3 regions of the Polaromonas sp. P1_H6 genome follow, and region 3 is predicted to be linked to each of the others. Evidence: predicted binding sites of a transcription regulator. Region 3 holds the regulator's gene; each other region holds the start of a gene.

Region 1 (3,256 bases), on a different contig from region 3:
GAAGATCGCGCCAAAGGTGGATTCGATAAAACCGGACTCCGGGTAGACCTCTTCCTCGGTGTCTATCGAGCGCGCGCTCTGGCGGTCCGGCTGGGGCGGCGGCGCCATGGCGGGTGCGGCGCGCTCCTTCACCGCCTCCGACACCAGCTGGACCAGCGGCAGGCGCGGCTTGGGGTCGGGCACGGCCATGATTTCCTCGAGCCTGTCGGCCCAGACGGCCAGGTCGGGGTGCCCCTCTTCGGCCGCCTTCTCGCGCGCAAAGCGCGCGATCTCGGCCGCGTACTCAAGGTTGCCGGCCATCCACTCGGTGTCGGTCACCCGGCCGGTCTTGCGGCGCAGCAACACGTGGAGATGGGCGGCGATGGCGATTTTTTCGCTGGAAGGCATGGTGTGTGTCCTTCAAAGTGAATGCCGGCACATCAGGTGCCAAGGCGTTCGGCATGCTGGGTGATGTCCAGGCCGTCGCTCTCCGAGGCCTCGCTGACGCGCAGGCTGACGACCAGCGAGGTGACCCACAAAGCCAGCGCCGTCATGAACAGGCTGTACAGCATGACCGCGCCCGCGCCTATGGCCTGCGTCAGCACACTGCCTTCCGCGCCCGAAATCGCCTTGCTGGCGAACACGCCCGTGAGCAGTGAGCCGACGATACCGCCCACCCCGTGCACGCCGAACACGTCCAGCGAGTCGTCGGCGTTGAGCAGGCGCTTCAGGCCGGTGGCGCCCCAGTAGCAGGCCAGCCCCGCGGCCACGCCGAACACCAGCGCCGCGCGCGGCGAGACAAAACCGGCCGCCGGCGTGATCGCGACCAGGCCGGCCACCAGGCCCGAGCACAGGCCCAGCAGCGAGGGCCGGCCGCGCACCGCCCACTCGGCCGCCATCCACGACAGCGCGCCGGCCGCGGCCGCGATGTGCGTGACCGCCATGGCCAGGCCCGCCCGGCCGTCGGAAGCCACCGCGGAACCGGCGTTGAAGCCGAACCAGCCCACCCACAGCATGCCGGCGCCGGCCATGGTCAGGCCCAGGTTGAAGGGTGTGAAGGGCTCGCGGCCGTAGCCGTGGCGCGGCCCGAGCACGTAGGCGCAGACCAGCCCGGCGATGCCGGCATTGATGTGCACCACGGAGCCGCCGGCGAAATCCAGCGCGCCCATGCGGGCCAGCCAGCCGTTGGGCTCCCAGACCCAGTGGGCGATGGGGGCATACACAGCGACCGTCCACAGCGACATGAAGATCAGCATGGCGGAAAAGCGCATGCGTTCGACGAAGGAACCGACCACCAGCGCCGCCGTGATGATGGCGAAGGTCAGCTGGAACATCGCATAGACCGATTCCGGGATGTTGGGCGCGACGTGGCTGACCGCGACCTTCTGCGCGTCCTTCACGTAATCCAGCCCGGCGAACCAGAAGCGCTCGGTGCCGCCGAAGTAGTGGCCCCAGGCACTGCTGCCGGGGGTGAAAGCGATCGAATACCCCACGGCGAACCACAGGAGGCTTACCACCGCACAAATGGCGACAACGCAGGCCATGACGTTGAGCACGCTCTTTTTGCGCACCATGCCGCCGTAAAAAAGGGCGATGCCCGGCAGCGTCATGAGCAGCACCAGTGCGGTAGAGGTCATCATCCAGGCGGTGTCGGCGCCGCTGAGGGTCTCCGCCCCCACCAGGCCCGGGCGGGTCAGGGGCGCGGGCGGCGGGGCGGATGCCGGTGCGGCGGGAACCGAAACCGCAGCCGCTGCCGCGAGAGCCGCCGGCGGTGGCGCGGGAGCGGCAACGGGCACCGGAACTTCGGTAACCACGCCGGAAGCCGCCACCGAGGGAGCGGCAGCCGGCGCGGCAGGCGCCTGCGCCATGGCCTGCTGGCAGGCTATGCCCATCCAGATCGACAAGCCCCACGCCATAACACTCTTCAGGTGCATACATGCCCGCCTTTCTTGCAGCCAGCCAACAATTGGTAACAGTCAGAAGGCAGCAGGCATAACTCATGCCAGCACTTAATAGGGAAGATTTGGGCGGTTTTCAGTGCAAATGCGTATACGCGGTGCACGCCGGGCGCCATGCTATGGCACGCCGCACCAGGGACCGTAGCCGCCCATCCGCAAAATCCCGGGGGCGGGAAACCCCCAATGCACTATGTCAGTGCGCGGGCTACATTGGACGACTTGCTGACGAGCCTTGCTGCTCGCAACGCGAGGAGCCGAGGAGACACGAGAGAGCCATTAGAAGTACACACAGGCAACAAGGCATTCCACAAGATGCCCTGCTGCAAAAAGCGCTGGTAACCCCAGCGCTTTTTTTATGCCTGTCGTTTTCCGGGGTGCCCGGCAGCCGGGAGTTCAGTCGGGATTGATGCCGGCCGCAGCCATGGGCGGGACCAGCTTGCTGAGCGCTTCGGCGATGGCCGCTGCCTTGGCCTTGGCGGCCGCCGCTGCGGCGGCGGTGGTGGGCCCGGAGGTCGGGGCTGAAAGCAGGCTGGCCATCTCGGCCGCCTGGCGCGGCTTGCCGACGGGAGCGGCGGCCAGGCCTTTTTGCACCGCCACCATGTCTTCTTCGCTGGGGTACTGGCCCAGCAGCACGTAGTCAAATACCCGGCGCGCGATGGGCGCTGCCACGCCGGCGCCCCAGCCGGCGTTTTCCACGATCACGGCTAGCGCGATCTTCGGGTCCTCGGCCGGCGCGAAGGCCATGTACACCGCGTGGTCGCGCTGGTGCTCTTCCATCTTGGCGCTGTTGTACTTGTCTTTCTGGCCTATGGTCACGGCCTGGGCGGTGCCGGTCTTGCCGCCCGAGAGGTAACCCGCGCCGGCAAACACCCGCGCCGAGGTGCCCTCCTGCGTGACGCCGACCAGCGCCTTGCGCACGATGGCCACGTTCTCCGGCTTGTAGCCCAGGTCCTCGGGCGGGCTGGCCTGCAGCGGGTGCATCACCCGCGTGACCGGGTCCTGCGTGCCGATGACCAGGCGCGGCTTGTGCTTGACGCCGCCGTTGGCCAGCGCCGCCGTGGCCTGCGCCAGCTGCAGCATGGTGAAGGTGTTGTAGCCCTGGCCTATGCCCAGGGAAATCGTTTCACCGGGATACCACCTTTGCTGCTCGGGCCGCTTGTAGGCCTTGCGCTTCCATTCCTGGCTGGGCAGCACGCCGCGCACCTCGCCGTTGATGTCGATACCCGTGATCTGGCCGAAACCCAGCGGCTTCATGAAGTCGTGCATGGCGTCCACGCCGAGCTCATTGGCCAGCGAGTAGTAATACACATTGCTGGACT
Region 2 (3,256 bases), on a different contig from region 3:
CCGTAGTTGGAGTGCGCGATGGCGGAATCGGGGGCGATGTCCAGCGCCTGACGATAGCTTTGTGCCGCGGCATCAATTTGCCCGAGTGCCTGCAACACGCTGCCAATATTCACATGCGCTTCCGCGAACTTGGGTCGAAGGGACAATGCTTTTTGAAAACAAACCAAGGCGGCGTCCATGTTCTGCCGTCTCCGCATGACGAGGCCCAGGTTGTTATGTGCTTCCGCCGAGCCAGATTCGATCTCAAGGGTGCGACGGATGCACTTTTCCGCGGAATCAAGGTGTCCGAGCTCCAGCAAGGCGACACCCTGGTTCAGGTTGGCCTCGGCGTTGTCGGGCTCAATTTCCAATGCGCGGCGGTAGCTGGTGATGGCCTCCCTCAGCTGGCCTTGGTCTCCTTGTGTATTACCGAGCCGAACCAGTGCCGCTGCGTCGTCGGGTCCGGCTTCCACCGACCGGCGGTAGCTGTCAAGCGCTTCCTCAATCTGCCCAAGGGCTTTCAGGGCATCACCGAGGTTCATCTGCGTTGCCGCGTTCGTGGGATCCGCCTCGGACGCACGCCGGAAGTAGGGAGCGGCCATATCGGCCTTCCCTTCGCGAAGCAAGATGCTGCCGAGGTTGTTGCAAGCAGCTATGTGATCCGGCTTGATGGCCAGGGCCTGGCGATAGAGCGCTTTTGCATGATCGAGCCGCTCGAGATTCTGCTCGGCGAGGCCTTGATGGAAATAGGCCTCGACTTGATCGGACTCAAGCCCAAGCGCCAACTCAAGCGCGGCGTGGGCATCCGCAAAATCAGGCTTGATCGCCAGGGCCTGCCGGTAGGCCGCGACGGCGGCTTCTGGTGCTCCAAGGCGTAGATGGGCGTTGCCGATGTTGAAATGCGCAGCGGCCGAATCCGGTTTGTGCTTGATGGCCTCCAGATAGGCGTCCAATGCATTCTGAGCGTCGCCGCGGTCCAGCAGAATGTTGCCGCGGTTGAAATGGGCCCGCGCGAGCGTCGGCGCCAGCCTGACAGCCGATTCGTAGCAGCTTAAAGCCTCGTTAATTTGGCCCTGTTGCTCGAGCAACAGGCCCTTGTCCAGCCACTGCCCGGCTTCCAGGCCGGAACCTGAAGCCGCGTCGCTGGTAGATTTTGGGGGGATGCTTATGCGTGACGCGAATCGATCAAAAAGGCCCATGGTTCGCTGACTTTGTAGGCTGCTGGCGCTGGCCGGGATTGCGTGAATCAAGCGCCGGCTAAAGCGTCAGCGCTTGGTCTTTGGTGCGAAACGTTGCTGATTCTATAATCAGCGCACGAGCAACACTATCAGGGATCGATATGGCATTGGCTTGGTTTGACGCCGGCGAGGCAAAAAAATTCGGCGCGTCTCTTGCGCGGTTTTTCCTGGAAAAAATTCCCAAGGTAGCGGAAAAGAAGGACAAGGAATTTGCCAAAAAAGTCGATTACACCTTGGAGAAAATGGCGGTGCAGATTGTTCAATTCAAGGCACAGCATAAATTGAACACCTACAAGAAAGCCCAGCTTGGGAACGTTTTCAAATGGACGCTTCTCGATGCCGGTATTCCAGCAGACTACGCGGACGAGATGACGCGTTGGGTGATTCAGCGGGTTAGATAAACGGTCGGAGCCCGCCAATTCTGACGTGACAAAAGTGTCACGTCAAAAATTCAAGGTGACAAAAACTGCGCCAGAAACCCTGTTTTCCCAGCGATCTCCATGGCAGGAACATGGTGTTCAAGAGGGGGCAGGTACTGGCATGAAAACTGCTGAGTTCTAAGGCCTTTTTGGTTTTTATTGCTTTTCATCTAAGGAGTTTTTTATGAAACGTTCCCTCCAGCAGGGTTTTACCCTGATCGAATTGATGATCGTTGTCGCGATCATCGGTATTCTGGCCGCCGTGGCTTTGCCTGCTTACCAGGACTACATGGTTCGCGCCAAAATGTCTGAAGTGATCCTGGCCGGTTCCTCTGGCCGTACGGCCGTCGCGGAAACCTACGCACAGAAGAACACCATGACGCTGTCGGCACTGTCCATGGGTGTGCAAAATCAAACTTCGAAGTATGTGGCTTCCGTGACCTATAGCGGCACATCTTCCACCCAGGGTGACATCATCGTGATTACCCAATCCGCCGCTGGCCTGCCTACCGGTGCTTCCGGCAAGACGGTGGTATTGCGTGGCCAAGTTAATGACACGACTACCGGCCAGGTGAAGTGGAGCTGCGGCGGCGGCACCAGCCCCGTCGAAGCCAAGTACCTGCCAAGCTCTTGCAAAGATTTCTGATCGATTGAAGTATCAAAAAAGCCCCTTGGCCTTTCGCCAAGGGGCTTTTTTCTTTGCCTCTACGCTCTCCATTTCCATGCGAACTTCGCACATTATTGCGCTGGCTGCACTCGTCGTCGGTTCAGTTCTTGTGGCCGTTTATGGGCCAGGTTTGCAGGGAGGCTTCTTTTTCGATGACGGACCCAGCATCCTCTTTGCGCAAGGCGTGCGCCTGGAAAACCTTTCGTTGGAGTCGATTCATCAAGCGCTCCTGAGCGGCGGCGCGGGCCCTTCCGGGCGTCCGGTAGCCCAACTGAGTTTTGCGCTCAATTATTATTTCAGCGGTTTCAATCCGTTTGTGTTCAAGGCGACCAATCTTGCGATCCACCTGGCTTGTGGTTTCCTGGTGTTTTGCCTGGCGCACCGCATCCTGACCACCGCCACGTCCGCGGCGAAACAAAGCAACACGCTGATCGCATCCGGCGCTGTGACTGCCTTGTGGCTGCTGCAGCCTATCCAGCTTCTTCCTGTTCTGCTCGTGGTGCAGCGCATGACGAGCTTGTCCGCTTTTTTTCTTCTCGCCGCCCTGCTGCTTCATATAGGCGGACGGGAACGAGGTGGCCAGACTGGTGCCGCCTGGATCCTGCTGGCGTGGGCGATTTTCTGGCCGCTGTCCTTTCTCAGCAAAGAAACAGGCGTGCTTTTGCCTCTGTTTGTACTTGCCTGGGAGGTGATTCTGCGCAGAGCCTCATCCGGCAAGCTGGACCGTTTTAGTCGTGGCTTTATTACTGTGACAGGTTTTTTGCTGGCGGGAGGGGCAGTGTATGTACTCCTGGGGCGTGCGCAATGGCTGTGGGCCGGCTACGATCTTCGCCCGTTCTCGCTTATTGAGCGGCTGCTGTCAGAGGGGCGGATACTGTGGTTCTATCTCGGCCTGATGGTTGCACCGCGGATAGGGCCGTTTGGCCTGTACCACGACGATATCGCCGTTTCCA
Region 3 (3,256 bases):
CCTGCTCGCGGCCCGGGTTGGCCGAGCGGTCGCGCGGGGTTTCGAAGGCCGGCTCTTCGCGCGTGTCACCGCTGTCCTGGTTCAGCGGCTGGCCGAACTCGTCGATGGGCTGGTTGCGGTGGTCGTGCTGGACTTCCCGGCTCTGCTGGCGGCGCTGGTCGCGGCCCTGCACACCGGTGATACCGGCCACGCCGGCTACATCGATACGTTCGCCATAGGGCGGGTTCACCAGCATCACGCCCGAGGGCGCGGGTGGCATGCGCTGCAGCGCGTCGCCGCCGCGGAATTCCACCGCATTGGCCACGCCGGCGCGCTCGGCATTGCGTTCGGCGAAATCGACCATGCGGAAGGACACATCGCTGCCGAACACCGGCGCCGTGGGTTCGGTGATGGCGGCCTCGGCCTGGTCCAGCAGGCCGTCCCACACATGGCCCTGGAAGGGCAGGTATTTCTGGAAGGCGAAACGGCGGTTGATGCCTGGCGCGATGTTGCAGGCGATCTGCGCCGCCTCGATGGCGATGGTGCCCGAGCCGCAGCAGGGGTCGTAGAGCGGAACGCCGTCCTTGCACAGCTGGTCCCAGCCGCTGGCGGCGATCATCGCGGCGGCCAGGGTTTCTTTCAGTGGCGCATCGCCCTTGTCTTCGCGCCAGCCGCGTTTGAACAGGGGCTCACCCGAGGTGTCGATGTAAATCGTGACGGTGTCCGTCGTCAGGTGCACATAGACGCGCACGTCGGGCCAGCGCGTATCGACGCTGGGCCGCACGTCGTCGAACTTGGCGCGGAAGCGGTCGGCGATGGCGTCCTTGATCTTCAGCGCCGCGAAGTTCAGGCTCTGCAGCGGGCTGTGCTGGGCGGTGATCTCAACCTTGAAGGTCTGCTTGGGCGTGAACCAGATTTCCCAGGCCACGTTGGCGGCGGCGTTGTAAAGGTCTTGTTCACTGCGGTACTGGTTGTGCTGCAACTCGATCAGCACGCGCTGGGCCAGGCGGCTGTGCAGGTTGAGCTGCAGCGCGTCGCGCCAGGAAGCCTGCAACTGCACGCCGGCGCGCCAGGCCTTGCCCTGGATGCCGGTGACGCGCTGCACCTCGGTGGCCAGCAAGGCCTCGACGCCGGCGGCGCACGGTAAAAACAATTGGAGCTGGTTCATGTCGGACTCTTCAAAAGGGCTGCTGGAAATTCGATTATCGGGATGCAGGGCAAGGCGCACGGAGCGCAGGAACCGGAATGCACTTGGGTGCATGAGGATTCCGAGCACCGCGCAACGCCGCCATGCGCCCGAGAATCGGATTTACAGTGATTTGCGTAAATTAGCCGGCGCGATGCGCAAAGCCTCTCGGTACTTGGCCACGGTGCGGCGCGCGCATTCGATGCCCTGCTCCTTGAGCATTTCGGAAATCTGGTTGTCGCTGAGCGGCTTTTTCAGGCTCTCGGAGGAGACGAACTGCTTGATCAGCGCGCGCACGGCGGTGCTGGAAGCGTTGCCGCCGGTTTCGGTGCCCAGCGCGGAGCCGAAGAAGTATTTGAGCTCAAAAGTGCCGAAGGGCGTGCCCATGTACTTGGCGGTGGTCACGCGCGAAATCGTGGACTCATGCAGGCCCAGTTCGTCGGCGATCTCGCGCAGCACCAGCGGGCGCATGGCGAGTTCGCCGTGCGTGAAGAAGTTTTTCTGCCGCTCGACGATGGCGCTGCTCACGCGCAGGATGGTGTCGAAGCGCTGCTGGATGTTCTTGATGAACCAGCGCGCCTCCTGCAGACGCTGCTGTAGCGCCTGGCCGCCCTGGCCCTTGTGCTGCTTGAGGGCGTTGGCGTAGATGTCGTGCACGCGCAGGCGCGGCATCACGTCGCCGTTGAGCGAGACCTTGAAACCCCGGCCCGACTTCACGACGATGACGTCGGGCACGATCAGGTTGCGCTCCACGTTCACGAAGCGGCGGCCGGGTTTGGGGTCGAGCCGGCCTATCACGGCAATCGCGCCCCGGACGGCGGCTTCGGTGAATCCGCACAGGTGCGACAGGCGCTTCAGGTCGCGTTTGGCCAGCAGCTCCATGGGCTGCTTGCACATGGCGATAGCGGCGCGGGTCTCTTCGCAGTCCTTGCAGTCCAGCAACTGCAGGCCCAGGCATTCGGCCAGGTTGCGCGCGCCCACGCCGGCCGGCTCCATGTGGTGCAGCAGCTTGAGCGCCATGGCAAAACGCTGCTCAAGGTCCTCGGCCTGTTCCAGGTCATCCCCGGCCAGGCCCGCCGCGAGCGAGGCCAGGCTGTCTTCGAGGTAGCCGTCGTCATTGAGCGACTCGATCAGGAAATGCAGGGCCGCGCGGTCCTCTTCGGACAGGCGCAGGCCCAACGACTGGCGGTGCAAATGGTCTTGCAGCGACTCGTGGGCGCCCGTCAGGTCGGAGGCCTCAGTGTCGCCCTCGTCGTTGTTGTTCTTGCGCGCCGGCGCATCGCTGCCCCATTCGCTGTCGTCGGGCGTGGTCTCCACCGTGCCGTCGCCTTCCCAGCTTTCCTCGAGCTTGGGTTCGGCGCTGACCTCGGCATCGGCGGGGGCCGAAGTCCCGGCATCCTCCGCGCCGCCGCCCGTCGAATCCGCCGCGGATTCAAACTCGCGGCTGTCCTGGCTGACCGGCGTGTTGAGGTGCTCCAGGCCGAACTCTTCGCGCACGGCGGTTTCTTCCGCCACCTCGAGAAACGGGTTTTCGTCGAGCATCTGCTCGACCTCCTGGCTCAGCTCGAGCGTCGACAGCTGCAGCAGCCGTATCGACTGCTGCAGCTGGGGCGTCAGCGCAAGGTGCTGCGAGACGCGGAGCGAGAGGCCCTGCTTCATGTCAAGGAGCTTTGATCGAAGCGCAGAAAAAGTGCGAGCAGGGGCCGCGGAACTGGCTTTGCCAGGCCGCAGGCGCCGCCCCCTCGGGGGGGAGGGAGCTACACGAAGTGAGCGACAACAGGGGGAGTGTCATCCTACATCTTGAAGTGTTCACCGAGGTACACGCGTCGCACATCGGCGTTGTTCACGATCTCGGAGGGCGTGCCCTGGGCCAGCACGTGGCCGTCGCTGATGATGTAGGCGTGGTCGCAGATGCCCAGCGTTTCGCGCACGTTGTGGTCGGTGATCAGCACGCCGATGCCGCGCGACTTCAGGAAGCCGATGATGCGCTGGATCTCGATCACGGCGATCGGGTCAATGCCGGCAAAAGGCTCGTCGAGCAGGATGAAGCGCGGCTGGGTCGCCAGGGCGCGGGCGATCTCGACGCGGCGG

What was found. Region 3 encodes sigma-54, which starts transcription at its own class of promoters, with help from an activator protein. Its sites were predicted from a motif close to TGGCANGNAANCTGCTTT; they were not measured.
Region 1: a site for sigma-54 is predicted at 1,967-1,984, ahead of AC1D1F_RS16615 (ammonium transporter). Genes of this name have one in related genera too.
Region 2: a site for sigma-54 is predicted at 1,754-1,771, ahead of AC1D1F_RS21090 (pilin). Genes of this name have one in related genera too.

What each region holds. Positions count from the first base shown of each region.
Region 1 covers NZ_JBFUCN010000018.1:36,300-39,555, forward strand. Annotated here, with positions in the region: gene AC1D1F_RS16610 (hypothetical protein) at 1-387, opposite strand, end outside; gene AC1D1F_RS16615 (ammonium transporter) at 420-1,913, opposite strand; gene mrdA (penicillin-binding protein 2) at 2,331-3,256, opposite strand, start outside.
Region 2 covers NZ_JBFUCN010000029.1:89,037-92,292, reverse strand. Annotated here, with positions in the region: gene AC1D1F_RS21100 (tetratricopeptide repeat protein) at 1-1,178, opposite strand, end outside; gene AC1D1F_RS21095 (hypothetical protein) at 1,319-1,618, shown strand; gene AC1D1F_RS21090 (pilin) at 1,821-2,282, shown strand; gene AC1D1F_RS21085 (tetratricopeptide repeat protein) at 2,308-3,256, shown strand, end outside.
Region 3 covers NZ_JBFUCN010000022.1:67,730-70,985, forward strand. Annotated here, with positions in the region: gene AC1D1F_RS18530 (THUMP domain-containing class I SAM-dependent RNA methyltransferase) at 1-1,147, opposite strand, end outside; gene AC1D1F_RS18535 (RNA polymerase factor sigma-54) at 1,289-2,824, opposite strand; gene lptB (LPS export ABC transporter ATP-binding protein) at 2,959-3,256, opposite strand, start outside.